DNA from 2 places in the Allorhizobium ampelinum S4 genome. Region 2 is predicted to be linked to the other one. Evidence: predicted binding sites of a transcription regulator. Region 2 holds the regulator's gene; the other holds the start of a gene.
The links. The regulator LexA, encoded in region 2, represses DNA repair genes until DNA is damaged. The targets are predictions, from matches to a motif close to TGTTCNNNNTGTGTTCNG.

Region 1 (12,181 bases), 680 kb from region 2:
CAAGGGCGGAAAGCGCGACCTTGTTGGAGGTAGATGTTCCGTTCAACACGAAATAGGTCTTCTCGGCGCCGAAGATCTTTGCCGCTTCCTTCTGTGCCGCAAGCGCCGGCCCCTCATGAGTGAGGAGGTCGCCGAGGTCGAGCACGGAATTGTCAAGGTCGTCGCGGAAGACCGCTTCGCCGAGATGCTCCATGAACACGCGGCCGATCGGGCTGCGGCTGTAGAACACGCCGCCATTGTGCCCGGGACAAGTCCAGAGATGGTTACCTTCCTCTGCGTAATCCACGAGCGCGCCGAAGAACGGCGTTTTCAGCGTTTCCGCATATTGCTTCAGACGGCTAATGAGGTTCTTCGCGATGAAGGCGGGCGTTTCCTCCGACAGGAAAACGTAACCATCGATGAAGTCGAGCACCTCGACCGGCACGTCCTCGAAACGCTTTCCACGGATCAGGAGGATGATGGGAAAATCCAGCCCGCGGCGGCGCATCAAGTTTATGAGGTGAGAGGTCTTGCCTTCGAGCCCCTTTTTGCCCCAATCGACCATCATACAGCCGATGGCGGCATCAGTCTGAACAACGATCTCTGCGTCGTCCAGATTGCGGGCACGCACCACTTCAAAACCGGAACGCTCGATCTCCTGAATGATCTGTTTGTAACGAACGCCTTCCAAATCCTCGCTGTCGAACGAGGGTGTGGCGAACAAGAAGTTGAAGCGTCTGAAATAATCCATGCCAGCATCCAAAGTTGATCGAACGAAAGCTGTCGCCTTATTTTATGACGGGGCTGTGACAACGGCGATGCGCTACCACTGGCGTTCGTTCAAAAGGTCAATGGAGAGCAAAGCCTGAACACGGGAATGCTGAACACGGGAATGCGTGAATAGTCTGCCGAGAGGGCTACTGGATCTCACGAAGACCGGAGACTGATCAGGTCGTCGCGGCAGGGAAGGGAGGACTCTGTCGCGATCGGCATGCAGTTGCACGTTAGGCGTTCTTAACTTAACGACCCAAAATGCTCCATTATGATTGAACTGCCGGTCCCACCGTGTTTGAACGGCGGCAACCGGCGACGAAGTGATGGCGATAGAAATGACAGAACAGTTTGACATGTTTTCGGGAGAGGTTTCGCGCGATCGGCTCGCTGTTCGTGCCAAATCAAGACCCGTGAAGCCTGAGCAGCTGGTCGCTTCCATGAGTGAAGAGGAGATGGTTCGCCATTTGTCGGAGACGGGCCGCTACCGCATCCTCACAAAACTTATGCCGCGGGAGGTCGTACCGTTCCCACGCCCGGAATTCCCGCTCAAAGGCATCATCCTCGACACCGAGACCACGGGCTTGAATTGGCGCAAGGATGAGATCATCGAGATCGGGCTGATCGCGTTCACTTTCGATTCCAATGGAAACATCGGTGACGTGACCGAGGTCTATGGCGGGCTTCAGCAGCCAAGCATGTCTATTCCCGCTGACATCACGACGCTCACCGGCATCACCGACGAGGTGGTCGCCGGTCAATCGATCGATATGGAGGTCGTCCAGGCCCTGATCGAACCCGCGGATTTGGTGATCGCCCACAATGCCGGTTTTGACCGTCCATTCTGCGAGATGTTGTCTCCGATGTTTGCGGGCAAGGCCTGGGCCTGCTCGAATGCTGAGATCGATTGGTCGTCACGGGGATATGAAGGCACCAAGCTTGGCTATCTCATCGGGCAGGCGGGTTTCTTCCACGAGGGCCATCGTGCGGTTGACGATTGTTTCGCGCTCCTGGAGGTTCTCGCAAGGGACAATGATGGAACGGCCTCCACCGCTTTTGCTGAACTCTATCAAGCAAGCCAGCGATCGCGTGTCCGGATCCTTGCCGAGAATAGCCCCTTTGACATGAAGGACCACCTGAAAGCGAGAGGCTATCGTTGGTCTGACGGAAGCGACGGTCGTCCGAAATCCTGGTGGATCGAAGTCGATGAACAGGCGCTAGACGAGGAACTCTCATACCTGCGAACCGAAATCTACCGCTATCCCGAGGCAGATCCACCGATCAAACGCCTGACTGCCTTCGACCGTTTTAGGGCTTGATGCAATCGCTTTGATCAGTTTCCGAGAAGACCAATGCTTTGAGTGCATGGCTGACCTCAGACCTTGTGTCTTATCGACGGGCGGGCAAGGGCCTATATTCCAATTATCGAAACGACGTTGGAACCAAGGCAAGGTTGCTGGCGTCAAGAGACCTCACGAAAGGGGATCATCATGAACGTAGCACGCTCTTTCAACAATTGGCGCAAGTATCGTCAGACCGTTACCGAACTGGGTCGCATGACCACCCGTGAGCTGCAGGATCTGGGCATCAATCGCGCTGACATCAACAGCGTTGCCCGCCAGTCGGTTGCTCGCTAAGCGGCTTTTTCCAAGCTATTGAATTGATACTACGCCCGCTGATGACGCGGGCGTTTTTGTATGTGGCCCACCACGGAGCCTCAGCTCGATACTTCTGACGCCGCAAAAGGGCCTTGCGCTTCTTGCATAGCTGCACTGCAGCAAAGTCTGTTTCGTGTGCGGCGGAAACTGGTATCCTTATTTTTATCGAAGCGATGCACCTCCTCCCGCAGAGCTTCGAATTCAGACGGCCTACTCCTCCTCCCAGGGCACGTCTGTCGGAACTGCGGCACTCCTCCTCCCAGCCGTTGTTCGGTTCTTTTCGGAAAGCCTGCCGCACCTCCTCCCGCGGCAGGCTTTTTCGTTTTCAGGGCCGTCGCATCAGAGTTCGAGCGCGAGCTGCGGTGTCTGCTCGCTTTCTTCGGTGTTCAGCGATGACAGGGTGATCCCAAGCAGCCGCACCGGATGTTTGAACGGGAATACTGAGGCGAGCAGGGGCTCCGCTATCCCCATGATCATGTCGATGTCCGATACGTATCCTGCCACGGTCTTGCTGCGTGTCGCTTGGCTGAAATCCGAATATTTGATTTTGACGGTGATGGTCTTTCCCTTGATGTCGTGCGACTCGCAATAGCGCCACACCTTCTCGGCCAGGGGCCGCAGTTCCGCCCTGGCCGGATCGAGATCATCGATGTCCTCGACAAACGTATCCTCAGCACCAACAGATTTGCGGATGCGATCTGCTCTGACCTGCCGTTCGTCGATGCCTCGCGCGATGCCATAGAAGTAGGACCCTGACTTGCCGAAATGCGTCTGAAGAAACTGAAGCGACTTCGATTTCAGATCGAGCCCGGTTTCGATCCCATGGCGTTGCATCCGCTCGGCCGTGGCGGGTCCCACGCCATGGAATCTCTTGACGGGGAGGGCCTCGACAAAGCCTGGCCCGTTTTTGGGCGTGATGACAGCCTGACCGTTTGGCTTGTTCAGGTCGCTTGCCATCTTTGCCAGAAACTTGTTGTAGGAAATGCCAGCTGAGGCGTTGAGACCCGTGGCTGCCTTGATCTTTGCCCGGATTTCCAGCGCGATCTCGGTGGCGATCTCCATGCCCTTCAGATTTTCTGTGACATCGAGATAGGCCTCGTCCAATGACAGTGGCTCGATGAGCGGCGTGTATTCGGCGAAGATCTCGCGGATCTGGTGAGAGACCTGCCGGTAGACGTCAAAGCGAGGTGGCACGAAGATCAAATCCGGGCACTTGCGCTTGGCGGTCACGGACGGCATCGCCGAGTGCACGCCAAAGGCGCGTGCCTCATAACTTGCGGCCGCCACCACGCCACGGGCCGCGGACCCGCCAACGGCGACGGGCTTACCGAGCAGTTCGGGCTTGTCGCGCTGTTCAACAGAGGCATAAAAGGCGTCCATATCGACATGGATGATCTTGCGCACAGAGACGCCGGTCGAACGATCTGGGCTCATGGCCGTCTCAGGTCCTTCCGAACTCGTCATGGCGTGATCCCTCGGATGTGTTTTATCGCGCATGAATAAAACTGCCTGACCTCCCGACCGCCGCATAAAAGTATTTGGAACAAATAATGAACATAGCATCGGCAAAGTGAGCTGCAAAGCCCTGAAAGGAGAAGTTCATGAAACGCCCGAGATTGCCGTGAATCCCGTCATGCGGGAAAGCTTGTTGCCGTCGGCCAACACCATAAAAGAAACAAGGAAGAACGCCGCATTTTGTTCTCTACGTGTGGCTTCTGGAAACGCCTCAGGGCGCAAGCATTCCCGGCGGCGTGCGGCTAATATTTACCCCTGTTATTCAACAGATTTCAGTCGTAAGAAGTCCATTTTTTGCGATACAAAGTGAGATATAAACTGCGATACAAAATGAGAATTTTGACTGACAAAAAGGGAATTTTTCTGATATAAATCATGTATTTATGATTTTTCATGCCTAATCCTGTCGGATGCGCCATATCATTAAATTTGCAAATTCCCACCGCGCTGTAAAGCTTTGTACCTGCTGTATAATTCCTTGAATCGATTCTGGTCTAAGGAATTATGCAGAAGGGTGTCGGATCAAGATGGCGACAAAGATTTGGAGCTTTTTTGGTTTCGATCCCTTGATTCGGACCTTTTCCTCTATCCTCTCGTTCCGACAGGCGCAGACGCGCAGATGATCCTACGCGCCGGCTATTTCAAGGGTCAGCTTATCTGCGCGACGATCTTCATGAGGTTCAGAATGCCCCAATGCGCGGTAATGAACTCTCCTTCGATCTTCAGCACATCGATAACGTCGAATGTTATGCGCCGTCCGGTTGGCGGAATGCCGTTAAAGGCGCCAGTGTGGGTAACGGAATAGACCTTGCGGGTGGTGACGAGGTCGCCTTCGGCGGTCTGAAAATCGATCTCGCAGACCGGTTCGGAGAAGGAGGCGTGGAAGGCACGGTAGAATGCCCGCACGCTGTCGCGATCCGGTGCGAAGCCGGGGGTGGGCGTGTGGTCGATGAAATCAGGATGCATCAGGGCATCGAAGACGGCGTAATTGCCGCCGACCTGAACCTCCTCAATGAGTTTTCTGACAATCGCCTTTTTATGGTCGCTCATGATTCTCGTCTCTATTCAGTCAAAGGGGAAATGTGCCGTGGAAAGCGGAGGTGTCGACAGGGCGGCGCGGGCTTGGTGTTTCACGTCCACGCAGCGCCTCTGGAAGCTGGCCAGCACTTGCGCGTCGTCCAATCGCGATGACCACCTGCATGGCATATCCCTCGGGCATATTGACCGCTTCGGCGGTCTTTACCGGGTCAATGCCGCCCATGGCATGGGTGGACCAGCCCTTCAGATGGGCTTGGAGCGCGAGATAGCCCCAGGCTGTTCCCGCGTCGAAGGTGTGGCCGGGATTGGGAACCTCCGCATCGCTGCCCGGTGGAACGAGAGTTGTCTTTGTGGTGATGACGATCAGCGCCGCCGCATGTTGCGCCCAGATCCGGTTTCCTTCCCAGAGCGCCGCGATGACTCCATCAAATTGGGATTCTCCGCGGAAGCTGTAAATAAAGCGCCAGGGCTGGGCGTTCAGGCCGGAGGGTGCCCAGCGCGCCGCCTCCAGCACGCCAAGCAAATCCTGTTCGGAAATCGTCTCTTCGGTGAAGGCACGCGGAGACCAACGATCCAGGAAGAAATCTTCGATCGGGTGGTCCGCTGTGCGGGAGATTGTCTTTACATCCATTATTGAACCTGCTCTCTTCTCGTTACCAGTCGCGCCAGGCTATGGCGCGGTGGTCAGCGGCGCAAGAAAGGGAGCGAGAAATTACCTGGTAACCCTGAGGTAACCGGGCAATCGTTTAACGTGATGGAAACTCTGGAAAACAACCTGGAAAACTGCCCCATACGCGATGTGCTTCACCGCGTATCCGACCGCTGGAGCATGCTGATCGCTCTGCACCTCGAAGGGGGGACGCTGCGGTTTTCAGAGCTGAAGCGATGCATTCCCGATATTTCGCAGCGGATGCTGTCGCAGACGCTTCGGCGACTGGAACTGGATGGCCTTGTCGAACGCCGGGTCTATCCGGTTGTCCCGCAGCGGGTGGAATATGATCTCACTCCGCTTGGGCGTTCCTTGTTGGTGCCGTTTCATCTGATGAAAAATTGGGCCGAGGCAAATCATGCAACGATCCGCAAATCCAGATCGTTGGGGCGTGATCGTTAAAAAGCATCGGCTTTTGGCGAATAGATCGATTAAGCGATGGGTTGCTGGTTCTTAAGGTTTCATGCGCCGTATGACCTGTTGAATACGCCGCTAAAAGCTTCGGGCCATCGCTCATCAAGGGCTGCTCGGTATCGGTACGCTTGGATCGGAAACTGATTGCGAAAACGGGTCGATTGCGGTGCAGAGCCTCGTGCTGCCTTTGCCGCCTGCCGTAGTGGCTTCTTCTAAGAAATAACATAACATATTGTTCTTGTTTATGTTTCACCAAGGCTAGCTCTTGGAGATCATGAAGCTCGCGCCATGCGCCGTCGGCAACATCCTGACGTCTCTGTCCTGACGGCGCCGAATGACTTTTTTTGGGTTGAAAAAAACAATCAAAAATTACAGTTACAATTTAGGGTAGTTTTAGAATTTACTGACTGCTAATTCTCGCGCGCAGTCCTTAAACCTCCCAGGATTAACGAGGCGAATTATGAATGAAATTGTAAAACTTATTAGCAAGCATAATGATGTGAGAACGGGTGCTATCAACCTGATCGTCAGTGAAAACCGTATGTCTCCGGCCGCTTTGGCGGCCCTGAGTTCCGACCTTGCGTCCCGCTATGCGGCGCCATTTTATGCCGGCACCGATATTTCCCAGGAAATCGTCGCGATCACCGAGCAGAAGGCTAAAAAACTTTTCAACGCCGAATATGTGAATATTTCCCCGATTTCCGGCAGTGCGAGCCTGATGGCCGTTGTCTTCGCGCTGACCTCACCGGGCGACAAGGTCGGGCGTGTGCCTCCTTTCTTTCCAGGTGGCGGATATCCCTTCAATTACGAAGTGTTTGACCGGGTTTCCTTGCCGCTTCCGTTCGATGATGAGGAGTGGCAGCTCGATCTCGAAGCCACTCTGGAGCTGCTTGAGCGGGAAAAGCCGAAGCTGGTCATTCTCGGTGCGTCGATCTTCACCGTTCCCATGCCGGTGCGCGAAGTGGCCGATCTTGTGCACAGCTATGGCGGCATCGTCGCCTATGATGGCTCGCACAGCCTTGGCCTGATCGTTGGCAAGCAGTATCAGGACCCGCTCAACGAGGGCGCCGATATTCTGTTTGGCTCAACCCACAAGACATTCCCCGGTCCGCAGGGCGGCATTATCGTCACCAACAGCAAAGAATTGAACGATCGCATCGACATCGTCTCCAATTTCACGCCGTTGAATGGACCGACGATGATTTGCAATCCGCATCTGGCGCGCATTGCCTCGCTGGGCATCGTCATCGATGAAGTGCCATGGGAGCGTTATGCCGAGCAGGTGGTGAAGAATTCGCGCGCCTTCGCCAACACGCTGCAAGCCAAGGGCTATGAGATGCGGGGCCAGTCCACCAAGAAATTCTCGGAATTATCCTATTGCCACCAGGTGCTGCCCAAGCTCGACCGGCAGATGGGTCAGGGATATCGCGATAAACTGAAGCAGCATAACATCCATGTGGATGGCTTCATGCGGGTCGGCACGGCGGAAATCACCCGTCTTGGCTATGTCGAAGCCGATTGCACGCGCATTTCGGAAATCATGGCGGAGATCGTCTCCAGCAATCAGGATGTCATTCCCTCTCTTCGCCATGAAGTCGTTGAGATGAATGCCAACCACCAGCACATTGTCATGTGAGTTCGATTTCCCTTCCGGTTGAACGGAGGGGAAGCCAGTTTTCCCAAAAAGACAAGCAAACCAAGAGAATGAACAGACCTGTCCGGTGCGATCCGGACCGGACAGGCCTGCTTTGAACCTCGTATTCCTTTCGAACCCAATATTTCCTAGGGGGTCTTTATCGTGTCTTCGAAAAAAGTTTCGGCGCCTGCCGAAGAAATCGTCAATCCCGGAAGCGTCAGCCAGACTGTTTATGATACGATCATCATCGGCTCCGGCTTCGGCGGCAGCGTCGCCGCGCTCAGGCTGTGCGAGGCCTTCCAGAACGTCAATTATTCGGCTACTGCAGGCAAGCCCGTGCTGCTGCTGGAGCGCGGCAAGGACTGGTGGGGCAATCTGACAGGCCAGCCCACCAAAGCGCCGCCGTTTAGCAACTATCGCCAGCCGGATGGACGCGCTGGCTGGATGATGGATCTCGAGCCGTTCGGCACGCCGCAATCTCCACCGGATACCTATGGCCAGCCCGAGGAGTTGGATGGCGAGACGGCCAACTTCAATACGATGACCACCTATGCGCAGCGTCCGATCCCGGTCTATCCCGGCCTGGTGGAAATGATCGTTGCCTATCCGCCACCGCCGCCGGAGCCGGTGCCGGATGCTCCCGCCCCGACACCAACCATGACCACCATCGTTGGCGCGGCGCTCGGCGGCACCTCGCATGTCTACAATACCTTCTTCCAGAAGCCGTCTCAGCTGGCCTTCACCCTGGCCTTCCGCGATCCCGAGAAGTTGGACTCCTACGAGAGTGTACTGCTGTCCTATGGCGAACTGGCGCAGCATTACGACACCGTCGAGAAAATGATGGAGCCTAAAACCATCGATGACAAGGACAACATGGTGACGGAGACGGTGCCCGTCAGAGAGAAACCGGTCTTTACCTATGCGCTCAAGAGAAGCCCGCCCTATCTTTCCACTCGCAGCTTCAGGAAGCAGGTCAAGAAAATCGAAGATGCTGTCCGGTTGAGTAAAGTCGAAACGCCGATTAAGTCGGTTCAACTGGAATATACCAAGCTGGCGCTCGACTGGAGCGTGGTGTGCAAGGAAGTGGAAGTCGAAATGCTGCCCTCCGCCATCATCGGCGAAATGTGGTATGGGATGAACAGCTATTCGATCTCGAAGACGCCGTCGGAAGGCCAGGAATTGCTCGGCGTCAAGAAGGCGCTGGACCAGAATTACCTCAAGCAGGCCAAGGACACCGGCCTGCTTGACATTCGTTGCCTGAGCAATGTCACCAATGTCTATCAGGACCCGAATTCCGATAAAGACAGCCCAATTTATGTCATCAATGTCGAGCAGATCGCACCGACCGATGTCGCCAATCCGACACTGCTGGTCTACCGGGCGAAGAACGTGATCTTCTCCGCCGGCTCCATGCATACGGCATCGATGCTGCTGGAATATTCCAACAATCCCAATCCAGAGGCACCTGACACCAAAGGCCTGCCAGCTCTGAGCAAATATGTTGGCAAGTTCTGGGGCCAGAATGGCGATGTCACCGGCACTCAGGACCTGAGCATCAAGACGCGGCCTTCGGATGGCGGTCCCGGTTCGACCGATGCCTCCTTCTATTTCGTCAATGACGACACCTTGAATGGCATCACCCTTCCGGATGACGAGTTGGAGGCGGCCTTCAATCAGTCGATCGACTACATGAAGGTCAATAAATCGGCGTCTTTCATTCGCCTCATGCTCTATCCGGCCTGGTATGACGAAGCCGACAATCTGCAGAACACCTATAATATGTCGGTCTGCTACCAGCCGGCGCCGGGCGAATTCCTCGTGGATCCGGCTTCGGACAAGTCTTCGGGCCGCAAAGTCTACAGCCTGTATTATCCCAATACGCCGACAGAGAAGGACGAGGGGGCGGAGCCTACCGAGGTTGGCGATATCAATGTCGGCGTGCTGGATTCGGTCAATGCGCTCACCACGGTGCTGACCACATGGGGAGAAGTCAATGCCAGCAAGGAGGGCGAGAGCCTGACCCGGCGCAATGGACCGCTCACCTATCGTGGCCCGCTGCCAGCGCTGCAATCGACCCGGTTGCATCACGCCCGAAGCCTGGAAGGCTGGGACCCCAAACGCGTGCCGGAGGAATTCGTGGTGGCCTATGGCGTCACGGCCCATCCGCTCGGGGGCTGCGTGCTGGGCAAGGCCTGCAACAAACACGGCCAGGTCTTGGCAGCCGACAACGAGACGGCGGTGCCGGGCCTCTATGTGGTTGATGGTTCTTTGATCCCCGGTTCCACCGGTGCCGCGACCCCGGCATGGACCATTGCCGCCGTGGCCGAATATTGCATGACGAAAATCACCGGGAATATCGTCGGCACCACGCAGCAGTGAGCTGCTCCGTCACCATTGAAAGCTGACGGGCAAGCAATCATGATAACATAACAAAGGGCCGTGTGTTTGATGAAACACACGGCCCTTTTTCCATTTTCAGCCGTGTTTCATGTCTTCTGGTCAAAGAAAAAGGCCGGAAAACCGGCCTTTCGCAAAATCACAGAGGACGCTTAACGCTCGCGGCGCTGGCCGCCTGCACCGGCGCGGGCCGGGCCGTCCTGGCGTGGACGGTCTGGGCGGCGGGCCGGGCGACCGTTGGCTGGCTTGTTGCGGTTGGCCGGGCGGGCCGAACGCTGTTCGCCACCATCACCTTCTTCACGCGGGCCACGGCCTTGCGGACGGCCATCCTTGCGGGCCGGGTTGCCATGGTTGCGGTTGCCAGCACCGGCCCCTGCACCACCGCCACCTGCGCGGCGGGTCGGACGGGCCGGGCGGCCACGGTCAGCCGGAGCTTCACCGCTGGCAACGGAAATTTCAATCCCCATCAACCGCTCGATGTCGCGCAGCAGTCGGGCTTCATCGGGACCGCAGAAGGCGATGGCAATGCCGTCGCGGCCAGCACGGGCAGTACGGCCGATGCGGTGGACATAAGCATCCGGCACTTCCGGCAGGTCATAGTTGAACACATGGCTGACAGCCGGGATGTCGATGCCGCGGGCGGCAACGTCGGTGGCGATCAGCGTGCGGATCGAACCATCGCGGAAACCCTTCAAGGCGCGCTCGCGCTGGCCCTGGCTCTTGTTGCCGTGAATGGAGGCAACCGAGAAACCGGTGATTTCCAGGTGCTTCATCAGCTTTTCAGCGCCATGCTTGGTGCGCAGGAAAACGATGGAACGGCCATCGGGATGATCGGCAAGGGTCTTCTTCAGCAGCTCGGTCTTGTGGTTCTGGCCGTTGACGAAGTGAACATACTGCTCGACCTTGTCGGCGGCCTTGCCCGGAGGCGACACTTCGACAGTGACCGGATTGTTGAGGAAGCTACCGGCCAGATCAGCAATCGCCTTCGGCATGGTGGCCGAAAACAGCAGGGTCTGGCGCTTGGCCGGAACCATCTTGGCAATCTTGCGCAGATCGTGGATGAAGCCCAGATCCAGCATCTGGTCGGCTTCGTCCAGCACCAGATGGGTGACGGCGCGCAGCGAAATAGCATTGCGGGAAATCAGGTCCAGCAACCGGCCCGGCGTGGCGACCAGAATGTCGGTGCCACGTTCCAGCTGAAGCTGCTGCTTGTTGATCGATGCGCCACCAACCACCTGGTTGATCTTGATCGGGGTCTTGCGAATGAAGGACCGCAGATTGTCGCCGATCTGGTTGACGAGTTCGCGGGTCGGGGCAAGAATCAGCGTGCGGGTGGTGCGATTGTCGGGACGGCGTTCGTCCTTCATCAGCAACTCAATGATCGGCAGGCCAAAGGCAGCGGTCTTGCCGGTGCCGGTCTGGGCAAGGCCAATCAGGTCGCGACCGGCCATCACCACCGGAATACCCTGCGCCTGGATGGGGGTAGGGGTCTCGAAGCCAAGCTGGGTCAGCGTGGCGACAACAGTCGGCGAGAGGCCAAGTTCGTTAAAACTGGTCAATTCATAAACCTTTCGGGGCGCCAAGACACTGAGCCACGATCGCCTCATTGCGATTATAGCGGTCTTTGGCGTCAAGAACCCCGCGTGAATTGGGAACTTGTAAGTTGGAAACGACTTTCGGTGCGTTTGACCGCTGATGCGGTCATATATGAAGCACCCATACCTTTTTTGCATGACAGTGCCGAAATAGGCAAAGCCGGAATGCAGTGGCGCGCTCACGCGGCGGCCAGAAGGCTGAAAGCTTGCGCCGCTTTTGCGCGTTTTGCGGCCAAATGTCAAGCGCCCGCCCATCATGGACGGGCGGGCGCTGAATATTTCTACTATAATCCCCGTCTGGGTGACGGGCGGCAGATCATTTACCGGGGGCAGACCTGAACGCGGTAGCTGTCGCCCCATTCATCATAGCGCCGCTCGAAGTGGCAGGGCGCCGCATAGACCGGACGATAATAGGTCCGATAAACCGGTGGGGGCGGTGGTGGTGGGTCATAGGACCGGTAATAGCGCG
Region 2 (12,181 bases):
TCGGTGATGTCGGTCGAGTCGTGATAGAAAGCCGACAGAGCGCCGACAGTACCGACCATGACCGCCATCGGATGGGCGTCGCGACGGTAGCCTGAGAAGAATTTCGACATCTGCTCATGCACCATGGTGTGATGCGTGACGCGGTGATCGAAGTCCTTTTTCTGAGCGACTGTCGGCAGTTCGCCGTAGAGCAGCAGGTAGCAGACTTCCAGGAAGTCGCCTTTTTCAGCCAGCTGTTCGATGGGGTAGCCGCGGTGCAGCAGCACGCCTTCGTCGCCATCGATATAGGTGATTTTCGATTCGCATGATGCCGTGGAGGTAAATCCGGGATCATAGGTAAACTTGCCGGTATGCTTATAAAGAGCGCCGATGTCGATAACATCGGGGCCGATCGTGCCGCTTCGCACGTCAAGATCGACGGCCTTGTCCTCAATCTTCAAGTTTGCGCTTTGTTCCGTCATGGTGATCCTCCGGATATAGGCGGGAGACGCAGCTTTCGCCTCGTCCCAGGTTAAGCGTTGCAATTAGCTATATGATCCAGAGGTTAATGCCAAGCTATCCAAAGGACAAAGTGTGCATTGCAATAAATCGGCACTTGCATTGCAGGCATGCGTTATTGCCAGAACTGCTTTTCTTGGTTTACACCCCCTTTCTCCTACAGCTTTTGATTGATAGTCTGCCGTTAGCGGCAAGGTAAGTTTTGTTGCCGAATTATCACAAAAGCAATTTTCAGGGGCCTCGCCGCTCGTTTTCAGCGATTTGAAGGCGTGTGGCATTGCAGGGCACCGGGGCGACGGCAGGATCGATGCCGGATACGGCGGAATGGGAACTGATCAGGCAAAAAGAAGCGCGTCCGGCGCGCGGCTTGCCATGGGATAGTCGCTCTTCCAAAACCCTGTTTGACGAGGTTCTACGGCGTCCGCACATAGACCCGGAGGACGAGGCGGAAGCCCCTGATTTCGAGGGCCACTTCAGCGCATCGCCGCTGCTGGTCTCCCGCTGGCAGCGCCTTCTGCGTGCTCTCCACCGGGATGCTCTGCAGGAGCTTGCCTATGGTCGGACATTTCTGTTTTTACCCGTTCTGCTTGGTCTCGGTGCGATCTGGTGGTTTACCCGTCCGCAGGACCTTCCCCGTCTGCCGATCTTCCTGACTTTTTGTGCAGCCGGAGTGGTCTGGCTGCGGGTCCGTTACCGTCATCCTGTCCTGGCCACCGTCTGCGGCATTGCAACTCTCGGTCTTGCTGGCATGTTGCTAGCCGATGTGCAAACCGCGCGTCTGGACACGATCATCATAGACAGTGCAGTGACGACCGTGGTGCGCGGCAAAGTGGTTTCGGTAGAACCAAATGCGGACGGCAATCAAAGATATGTGATTGCACTGCATCAAACGCGCTACCCTAGTCTTAAGCGTATGCCACAGCAGGTCGCGCTTCTGGCCCGCGGCAAGCATGTTCCCTTCAACCCCGGCGACTGGATTGAGGGCAGGGCGCGGCTCTCCCCGCCGTCCGGACCGGCTTTGCCGGGCTTAAACGATTTTGCCTTTGCCTCCTATTTTGCGGGCACCGGCGCGATCGGCTATTTTTACCAGCCACCCAAGCCATTTCTGCCGGGACCAGAGATAGCGCCACCGGATTTTTGGGAGCGTGCCGGAATCAAGCTGGATGAAACGACACAGGAATTGCGCAATGGCATTTCTGATCGTATCAGGGCCATCGTGCCGGGCGATGCGGGCGCGTTTGCCGTGGCGATTGTGACCGGCGAGCGGCGCGGCCTTTCGGAGGAGGCCAATAACGATCTTCGCGTTTCCGGCCTTGCCCATATCATCTCGATTTCCGGTCTGCATATGGCACTGGCCGGTGGGCTGTTCTTCGTGGGGATCCGGCGCCTCTTGAGCCTTGTCCCTGGCATGGCGGAGGCCCGCTCGATCAAGAAGACTGCCGCAGCAGGGGCGATAGCCACCACGACCGGCTATTTTCTCATTTCCGGCTACGACATTGCCGCCCAGCGCGCGTATCTGATGATGGTTATCATGCTGTCGGCGGCTTTCTTCGACCGACCTGTGCTCAGCCTGCGCAATGCCGCGCTGGCGGCTATCCTTGTGATTCTCCTCTCGCCGTCCCAGGTCATGGGACCGAGCCTGCAAATGTCCTTTGCAGCCACCTTTGCCCTGATCGCCGGATTCGACCTTTGGCGCCAACGCCCAAGAATGCCTCCCATCCTGCCGGCGATCCCGGCGCTGACAGTGCTGAAGCCGTTGATGACGCTGGTCAGCGGCATTCTGATGACCTCTGCACTTGGCGGTTTTTCCACAGCGATGTTTTCAGCGGCGCATTTCCACCGGGTCGGATTGCATGGGTTGGAGGCAAATCTCCTGGCGGCTCCCCTTATGTCGATGCTTGTCATGCCAGCGGCGATGATCGGCGTGCTGCTCATGCCGTTCGGTCTGGACCAATGGCCGATCCAGTTGATGGGGCTTGGCCTTGAGGGCGTATTGATGATTGCCAGCAAGGTCGCGAGCTGGGGTAATGGCTTCACCTTCGGCCGGTTCGAGTGGTGGTTTCTGCCGGTCTCGGCAACCGGCCTGCTGATACTGACCCTGATGAAGACGCGGCTGCGGCTGATTGGCGTGGCGATGATGCTGACGGCGTTTGGCTATGAGGCGATAAAAACCGATCCGCCACTGCCCGATCTCGCCATATCCGAAGATGGCCAACTGTTCGCTCTCTTTCGGACCGACGACCGCCATCTCTTGACCATCGCCACCAACAAGAAGCGTCCGCCGAGTTTCATTTTCAACCAATGGCGCTCAGTGCTCGACATTGCCGATCCGATTGCGCCTGAAATATTGCCCAAGCTGGCAGCTGTTGAGATCGAGACAGGCCAACAGGGCGCGGGGAAAGGCGAGGACAAGGCGCGGGAAACAACGCGGGCCGGAAAAACAAAGACGGGGGGCCAAAAAGTCAAGGGAAGAGAGCCAGTAGAGCCGCAACAGGCGATGGCGGAGATGACGACGGCAAAGGAGAAGGCCGATAAAAAACCTGATCTTTTCCATTGCCGCACCGATGCCTTTTGCCTCGCGAGGCTCAGCAATGGTTGGACCGTCAGCCTGGTGCAGAACCGCGACTACAACCAGGCCGCTTGCGCCCTGTCCGACCTGATCGTTTCGACTGAGGCCGGCCGTGATGCCGAATGTAAGGCGCCGATAGCATCCACTATTCCCTCAGAAAAAAACGAAACCACCGTTACCCGGGAGCCTGCGGAAGACGCGACTGGGGCGGACGTTGAAATTGAACGGATCATGGCCGATGGTGACATGCTGCCATCTGACAACAGCAGCCCGTCCGTTCGCTCCCAAACGATCAGCCGAACGCAAGCGGGAGACATTTCTGCAGCCAGTGTAACGACGGTACCGGGGAAGGGTGTTGCAGTGCCCACAGATAGCCAAGTGAAGGGCGGCGCCTCAAACTCAGACCAGAATTCCCCGTCCCTAATAGAAGCGGGCGAACCTCTCGCCTTCTTGCAAACCGAGAAGGCCGCTAACGCTGGACCGATGCTGTCACGTCCCCCGAAAGTCCTGACCCGTAACGATCTGCGACGGTTCGGTGCAATGGAGATCACGCTTGGTGATCCCGCCACCCGAACGCTGCATATCGTTACGGCATTTCAAAATCAGTATCGGCCCTGGACCCGCCATCGTTATTTCGACTGGCGCAGCAATCGCTATGATCGACCGAATGGTACGGCCCACGCCAATGTTCCATCTGCTGCCAGCGACGACGTCCAGTCAGGCGCTGGAGATGTCAGTGAGCTTAGTGATAGCGACGAATAAGACCGACAAGCTTGCCCTGGATTTTTACCCGGTCCGGTCCGAAAATCCGGGTCTCATAGGCCGGATTGGCAGCTTCCAGCGCGATGGACGCCCCACGGCGGCGGAAGCGTTTCAACGTGGCTTCCTCATCGTCTACCAGAGCAACGACGATATCGCCCGGATTGGCGGTGGTGGCGTTGCGGATGATCACCGTGTCGCCATCGAGAATGCCAGCTTCGATCATCGAATCGCCTTTGACCTCAAGGGCGTAATGTTCGCCGCTGCCCAGCATTTCCATCGGCACGGAAATGTCATGGGTGTTGTTCTGGATAGCGGAGATCGGCACGCCTGCCGCGATACGGCCCATGACAGGTATGGATGAGGAATTGCGTACTTCCTCGACCTGTTTGGCCGGAGCGGATGGAACTGCCTGCAACTTGCCTCGGCTGCCTTCAATGACGGATGGCGAAAATCCTGTACGTCGGGGCGGTATGCTGGAGGTCATGGCCTCTGGCAGCTTGATAACTTCCAGCGCTCGTGCACGGTTTGGCAAGCGACGGATGAAACCGCGCTCTTCCAAAGCGGTGATCAGCCGGTGAATGCCGGATTTTGAGGCGAGGTCCAGGGCATCCTTCATCTCATCGAAGGAGGGCGGCACCCCAGACTCCTTCATGCGCTCGTGTATAAACAGCAAAAGTTCCTGTTGCTTGCGAGTCAGCATTGGGACCTACCCTTTGAATTATGAAACAAATACAGAACATACGCTATCTGTTCCAGTTGTGTTCCGCAAGTCCTTCTTGCAAATTTCCTTCGATGACGCGGCGAGAGACGGCGTTGAAGAGGAGACGAACGAGAAGCATCCTTTAAATACGGGAGGCTGAGAGGCTCCTATAGAAACAGAAAGCCTTTGCTTTATTGTCCTGACGACTGTCGGTTGGGAATGGGCAGAAAGATAGAGAAAATCGATACTATCGAAGACGTGAAATTGCGGAATGAAAGTTGGTAGCAAGTTGTTTCAGTGCGGATGGCCAACGATAAATCGACAACAATAATCTGCCGCAGTGTCTGATCGGGGACATTATCACCCCCGATCCATTTTGATATCAGTGGCTTACAGCATCGCGACGGCAATTTCCGCGGCAAGACGCGCGTTGTTTTCCACCAACGCGATATTGGTGGTCAGGCTGCGGCCGTCGGTGAGGTGATAGATTGCGTCGAGCAGGAAAGGCGTGACGGCTTTGCCAGTGATTTCCTCGCGTTCAGCCGCGGCCAGCGCCCGGCCAATATAGATTTCCATCTCCTCGCGCGCGATTTCCTCTGCTTCCGGCACGGGATTGGCGATCAACATGCCGCCATCAATGCCCAATTGGTCGCGTACCTTCTGGAAATTGGCAATTGCTGCGGGGCTTTCCAGTTTAAGTGGGCTTTTCAAGCCCGATTCCCGCGACCAGAAGGCTGGAAATTCGTCGCTGTCGTAAGTCACGACAGGTACGCCACGGGTTTCCAGGACTTCCAATGTCTTGGGAATATCAAGAATAGCTTTTGCTCCGGCGCAGACGACGATGACAGGGGTGCGGGCCAGTTCTTCCAGGTCCGCTGAAATGTCAAAGCTTTCTTCTGCGCCACGATGCACGCCGCCGATGCCGCCGGTGGCAAAAACCGAGATATTGGCGCGGGCGGCAGCGATCATCGTCGCGGCTACCGTGGTAGCGCCGGTGCGGCGTTCGGCAATGGCGTAGGCGAGATCGGCACGAGAGACCTTCAGGACATCAGTCATTTGCGCCAGTTTTTGCAACTGATCTTCTTCCAGCCCGATATGCAAAACGCCTTCAATCACGGCGATGGTCGCCGGGACCGCACCACCGTCGCGAATGATTGCCTCCACGCTTTGCGCCATCTCGACATTTTTCGGATAGGGCATGCCATGGGTGATAATGGTGGATTCCAGCGCGACAATAGGCGCATTGCGCGTCTTGGCCGCAGCCACTTCGCGGGCGTATACGATGGGCAGGAGCGGAGAAATCGAACGGGTCATGATCGGGAACTCGTTTGGCGGGGAAGGGCGCGCGGCTCGCCAACAAGGTCAAGGCGCGCGGCGAGGCGATCTGCGGTGAGGTCCTCGTCTGTTGCCCTGTCAGATAGCAGGGTCAGGCCAGCCAAAGCAACACCGTGGCGCAGCGCCAGCGGCAAGGAACTGTCATTCACTCTTTGCGAAAGCACCCCCGCACAAAGCGAATCGCCAGCTCCGGTCACATCGGCCAGTGCGTCCAGTGGCGGCGGGGTCAAGGCATAGTCACCGCTTGGATCAAAGGCAACGACCGGTCCCGCACCATTGGTGACAACGCCGCCATGGAGGCCTTTGGCGCGAAGCAGATCCGGCCAATCAGAAGGGGCATCCGGTTTTGTTCCCGCCAGAACCGCTGCTTCAGCGCTGTTGAGAAACAGCATATCGAACCTATCGAGGCAGTCGGCGTATCGCACCACCTTGGCCGGTGAAATGCCGATCCCGGCCAGAGGCTTGGCAAGCTCACGCGCCATGGCCGCAATCGCCTCCAGCGTCTCTTGCGGCAGGTTGGCATCAACCAGCAAAACGCGTGTGGCTTCGAAAGATTCGCGAACGGCGCGTACTTTCAGCCGGCGTGGCGAGAACAAGCGGTAGAGCTCCATATCGGCCAAGCCGATCACCAGATTGCCGTCTTTTTCCAAAATAGCAGTGTAGCTTGGGGTGCTCCGATCCAAAAAGGTGAAGGGCCGGTCGTCGACGCCAGCCGCTTCGGCGGCGACCGCCACCCGTTGGCCAAGCGCATCGCCGCCGCGGGGGCTGATCATAGCAACATTCAATCCAAGTCGTGCCAGGGCGCGCGCCGCGTTGAAGCCACCGCCGCCCGGTTCTTCCAACCATCGCCCCGGATTGCTGGCGCCAGCAATGGTTTCCGCATCGATGCGTCCGCGCCGATCGATATGCGCGCCGCCCAGAACGAGAATGTCGAGACTCATACCTGCCAGCCTCCTGGAAACAGTGGAAATTCGAATCGCGAAGGCGTCATTCCGAAGGGTACGATGGGCTGAAAACCAACTTCTCTTAACGGCCAATGCCATGGAAACATTAAGAGAACACCCGTCAGATTAAAAAATAAACACAAAGACTTGGGCAAGACTTGCAAGAACGGAACAAACCATGTACATAGTTCGTGTCTGCTGTTTCGTTGCCTACGCGGCTTCAATAACCTAAAGGTGGTTCAAATGTCACAAAATTCTTTGCGGCTCGTAGAGGACAAAACGGTGGATAAAAGCAAGGCATTGGAAGCGGCCCTGTCGCAGATCGAGCGATCGTTCGGCAAGGGCTCGATCATGAAGCTCGGCGCGAACGAGAAAATCGTGGAGGTTGAAACCGTATCGACAGGCTCTCTCAGCCTCGATATCGCGCTCGGCATTGGTGGTCTTCCCAAAGGCCGTATCATTGAAATTTATGGACCGGAAAGCTCCGGTAAAACCACGCTTGCGCTGCAAACCATTGCCGAAGCCCAGAAAAAGGGCGGTGTTTGCGCCTTTGTCGATGCCGAGCATGCGCTGGATCCGGTTTATGCCCGCAAACTGGGTGTTGATCTCCAGAATTTGCTGATCTCACAGCCAGATACCGGTGAACAGGCACTGGAAATCACCGATACGCTGGTGCGTTCGGGGGCGATCGATGTGCTGGTGATCGACTCGGTTGCGGCCTTGACACCGAAAGCTGAAATCGAAGGCGAAATGGGCGATAGCCTGCCGGGCATGCAGGCGCGGTTGATGAGCCAGGCGCTGCGCAAGCTGACGGGCTCGATCTCGCGTTCGAACTGCATGGTCGTTTTCATCAACCAGATTCGTATGAAGATTGGCGTGATGTTCGGTTCCCCGGAAACGACGACCGGTGGTAACGCGTTGAAATTCTACGCTTCGGTTCGTCTCGATATTCGCCGTATCGGCGCGGTCAAGGACCGGGAAGAGATCGTTGGCAACCAGACCCGCGTCAAAGTGGTCAAGAACAAGATGGCGCCGCCCTTCAAGCAGGTGGAATTCGACATCATGTATGGCGAAGGCGTGTCGAAGACCGGTGAATTGGTCGATCTGGGCGTCAAGGCTGGGATTGTTGAGAAGGCCGGTGCGTGGTTTTCCTATAATAGCCAGCGCTTGGGGCAGGGCCGGGAAAATGCCAAGATCTTTCTTCGCGACAACCCAGCGGTTGCCGATGAAATCGAAACAGCACTTCGCCAGAATGCCGGTCTGATCGCCGAGCGTTTTCTTGAAAATGGCGGTCCGGACGCCAATGACAGCGTCGGTCTTGACGACGCCTGATCGATTAGGACCGCTTATCTGGCGGTTGGATCTGTTCATTGTTGCGGGCTGGGGATTTACATCTCCGGCCCTTTTCTTTCGATAGGCTGGACAGGCGTCATGGCGGACGATAAAAGCCGTTGTTTTCTGACGTCTGTCCGGCAACGGACACTTATTCCAAGGGCATCCCATGAGCGGCGTAAATGACATTCGGTCGACCTTCCTCGATTACTTCAAGACCAATGGTCATGAAGTCGTTGCGTCGAGCCCGCTCGTGCCCCGCAATGACCCGACGTTGATGTTCACCAACGCCGGCATGGTGCAATTCAAGAATGTCTTCACCGGACTGGAACACCGGCCTTATTCCCGTGCGACCACAGCGCAAAAATGCGTTCGGGCCGGGGGCAAGCATAACGATCTTGACAATGTCGGTTACACGGCGCGCCATCACACGTTTTTCGAAATGCTGGGCAATTTTTCCTTCGGCGATTATTTCAAGGAAAATGCCATCGAATTGGCCTGGAACCTGATTACCCGGGAATTCGGTATTGATCGTGACAAGCTTTGCGTCACCGTCTATCACACCGATGACGAAGCCTTTGGCTTGTGGAAGAAAATTGCAGGCCTGCCGGAAGAGAAGATAATCCGGATTGGCACCAGCGACAATTTCTGGGCAATGGGTGATACCGGTCCCTGCGGTCCGTGCTCCGAAATTTTTTATGACCACGGCGACCATATCTGGGGCGGACCTCCAGGTTCCGCCGATGAGGATGGCGACCGGTTCATCGAGATCTGGAACCTGGTTTTCATGCAATATGAACAGGTGACCAAGGAACAACGGGTTGACCTGCCGCGTCCATCCATCGATACGGGCATGGGCCTGGAGCGGGTTGCCGCCCTGTTGCAGGGCAAGCACGACAATTACGATATCGACCTGTTCCGCGCGCTGATCGATGCTTCCGTTGATCTCACCGGTGTTCCGGCTGAGGGCGAGCGCCGGGCCAGCCACCGGGTGATCGCCGATCATCTGCGGTCTTCTGCGTTCCTGATTGCAGACGGTGTGTTGCCATCGAACGAAGGCCGCGGCTATGTTCTGCGCCGGATCATGCGCCGCGCCATGCGACATGCGGAACTGCTCGGTTCCCGCGATCCGATGATTTACAAGCTTCTGCCTGTGCTTGTGCAGCAGATGGGGCGCGCCTACCCGGAACTGGTCCGCGCCGAGGCGTTGATTTCCGAAACCTTGAAGCTCGAGGAAAACCGTTTCCGCAAGACGTTGGAGCGTGGCCTTTCGCTGCTGTCCGACGCCACGGCCACTCTGAACAAGGGCGATAGCATTGACGGCGAGACCGCGTTCAAGCTTTACGACACCTACGGTTTTCCCCTGGATCTGACGCAGGATGCCTTGCGCGCCCGTGGCATTGGCGTCGATATCACCGGCTTTAACGATGCTATGCAGCGTCAGAAGGCCGAAGCCCGTGCCAGTTGGTCGGGCTCCGGCGACAAGGCGATGGAAACTGTCTGGTTCGAGTTGAAGGACAAGCACGGCGCAACCGAGTTTCTCGGTTATTCCGCCGAAAGCGCCGAGGGCGAAATTCAGGCGCTGGTGCGTGATGGTGCGGTGATCGAGCAAGCTACGGCGGGCGAGAATGTTCAGGTCGTGGTCAACCAGACACCGTTCTATGGCGAATCTGGTGGCCAGGTTGGCGATACAGGTGAGATCGTTGGCGATGGGTTCGTTCTTGAGGTGCGCGATACCTTGAAGAAGGGCGAGGGGCTGTTTGTCCACGTTGCCACTGTTCGTGAAGGGACTGTTCGCGCCGGTACGGTCGTCGCGCTCAATGTTGATCATGCTCGTCGCTCCAGGCTACGGGCCAACCACTCCGCGACACATCTGCTGCATGAGGCGTTGCGCGATGTGCTGGGCAGCCATGTGGCACAGAAGGGCTCGCTGGTTGCGCCGGAGCGTCTTCGCTTCGATATTTCTCATCCAAAGCCTGTGACGGCGGAGGAGTTGAAGATCGTAGAAGACATGGCCAATGAAATTATTGTCCAGAATGCTGCTGTCACCACCCGCTTGATGGCGGTGGATGATGCGATTGCCGAGGGTGCCATGGCGCTGTTTGGCGAGAAGTATGGCGATGAAGTGCGTGTCGTGTCGATGGGGACGGTGGTGCGCGGTCCCAAGGCGGGCAGGCCCTATTCCATTGAGCTTTGCGGTGGAACGCATGTCTCGGCGACAGGCGATATCGGCTTGGTGCGTCTGGTGGCGGAAAGCGCTGTTGGTGCAGGCGTCCGCCGGATCGAGGCACTGACTGGCGAATCCGCCCGTGCCTATCTGGCCGAACAGGATGAGCGTGTCAAAGCGCTGGCATCCGCCTTGAAGGTCCAACCCGTCGATGTCGTTTCTCGCGTCGAAGCTTTGGTGGACGAGCGCCGCAAGCTGGAACGCGAATTGGCTGATGCCAAGCGGAAGCTTGCGATGGGCGGCGGTTCAACCGGCGCTGCCGACGTGCCGCGCGAGTTAGGTGGGATCAAGTTCATCGGCAAGCAACTCGCTGGGATTGATCCTAAGGATCTCAAGGGCATGGCCGACGAGGCCAAATCTGTACTCGGGTCTGGCGTTGTCCTGCTGATCGCAGTTGCTGAGGATGGCAAAGCCAGTGCTGTCGCGAGTGTGACGGGTGATCTGACCAGCAAGGTTTCCGCCGTCGATTTGGTCCGTATTGCCTCGTCCGCCCTTGGTGGTAAGGGTGGCGGTGGACGGCCTGATATGGCCCAGGCAGGTGGCCCTGATGGTGCCAAGGCCGACGATGCCATCGAAGCCGTTGCCAAGGCCATTGAGGCGGCCTAATCCTAGGCTTTAAGATGGTCGGCTTCCTCTTTTCGGTCCGACACTGTCGCTCGGAGCTTGCGGTTTATGGTTGTGGAGGATCAAGGGGCAACGCTCGGCTTGTCTGTCGCTCATGCGGAACGTTGCCTGGAGAACCTCCGGATTTTCGGGCAGCTTAATGCGTTCCTCTGCCTCAATCCATTGGTGTTGGATGAGGCTAAATCGGTGGACCGTCGGCATGAAGAGGGTGAGTACCTTCCGCTACGGGGCATGATTGTTGCCGTCAAGGACAATATTGAAACCGCGGGGCTGAACACGACCGGCGGGGCCGTCGCCCTTAAAGACTATGTTCCGCGTCGTGATGCCTTTGCGCTGCGCCAGTTGAAGCAGCATGGCGCGGTGGTGATCGGCAAGACCAATCTGGATGAACTGGCCGGGGCGGGAAGCACATTAAGCTTGCTTGGCGGCTAGTCACTCAATCCCTACGATCCGTCCCGTACTCCAGCCGGATCTTCCGGTGGCTCGGCCATTGCTGTGGCGATTGGGGCTTGCACGGTTGCGTTAGGTACGGAAACGGTGAATTCGATCCGCAATCCCGCGCATGTTTGCGGCGTTTTCGGATTGAGGCCGAGCCGGGGGCTGATCGCCCGAAGCGGCACGATTCCCGTCTCGCCGACCATGGACGTGCTGGGGCCGCTCGCGGGGACGCTCGAAGATCTGGCACTGGCATTTCGGATGATGATTGGCTTTGATAGGGATGACGCCGTGAGTTTGGCGGCCCGAGATTTCGATAGGAACGGTCTTAACGTGTCACGATGGCCGAAAGTCGAGGGTATGCGCATCGGTGTGCTGTCTGGGCTGTTTGGTACAGGTCGGGAGCATGTCGGCATAAATCAATGCCTGGATGCTGCTTTTGAGCGGCTTCGCAGCAGCGATGTCGTTGTTGTCGATATCGCGGAACCACAGTTCAATTCTGGAACGCTATATAGTGACCTGGCGCTGCATGCTCACGAATTTGAAAGCGCATTCGATGGCTTGCTGAGCGGCTTGAATACCCATGCCCCGATCCGTAGCTTCAGAGCCTATGTCGAAGACGGACGCTGGCCGCATTCGACCATGCATATGCTGCTTAAAACGGCCCTGGAAGCGGATAGGGATGACGCGAAGCTAGTTTATGCCCGTAAGATCGCTGCTGCGAAGACGATACGAACGCTTACCGAGCAGATTAT

Region 1: a site for LexA is predicted at 3,948-3,965, ahead of dinB (DNA polymerase IV). Genes of this name have one in related genera too.

Annotation. Positions count from the first base shown of each region.
Region 1 is NC_011989.1:2,784,360-2,796,540, reverse strand. It holds gene AVI_RS13285 (Orn/Lys/Arg family decarboxylase) at 1-730, opposite strand, end outside; gene AVI_RS13280 (3'-5' exonuclease) at 1,089-2,069, shown strand; gene AVI_RS29650 (DUF1127 domain-containing protein) at 2,241-2,387, shown strand; gene dinB (DNA polymerase IV) at 2,748-3,872, opposite strand; gene AVI_RS13270 (ester cyclase) at 4,572-4,973, opposite strand; gene AVI_RS13265 (nitroreductase family protein) at 4,993-5,592, opposite strand; gene AVI_RS13260 (winged helix-turn-helix transcriptional regulator) at 5,716-6,072, shown strand; gene AVI_RS13255 (aminotransferase class V-fold PLP-dependent enzyme) at 6,545-7,720, shown strand; gene AVI_RS13250 (GMC oxidoreductase) at 7,883-10,099, shown strand; gene AVI_RS13245 (DEAD/DEAH box helicase) at 10,270-11,724, opposite strand; gene AVI_RS13240 (hypothetical protein) at 12,033-12,181, opposite strand, start outside.
Region 2 is NC_011989.1:2,105,899-2,118,079, reverse strand. It holds gene gltA (citrate synthase) at 1-461, opposite strand, end outside; gene AVI_RS10080 (ComEC/Rec2 family competence protein) at 770-3,829, shown strand; gene lexA (transcriptional repressor LexA) at 3,810-4,529, opposite strand; gene AVI_RS10070 (pseudouridine-5'-phosphate glycosidase) at 4,920-5,843, opposite strand; gene AVI_RS10065 (carbohydrate kinase family protein) at 5,840-6,805, opposite strand; gene recA (recombinase RecA) at 7,052-8,140, shown strand; gene alaS (alanine--tRNA ligase) at 8,310-10,973, shown strand; partial or broken gene AVI_RS10045 (amidase) at 11,040-12,181, shown strand, end outside.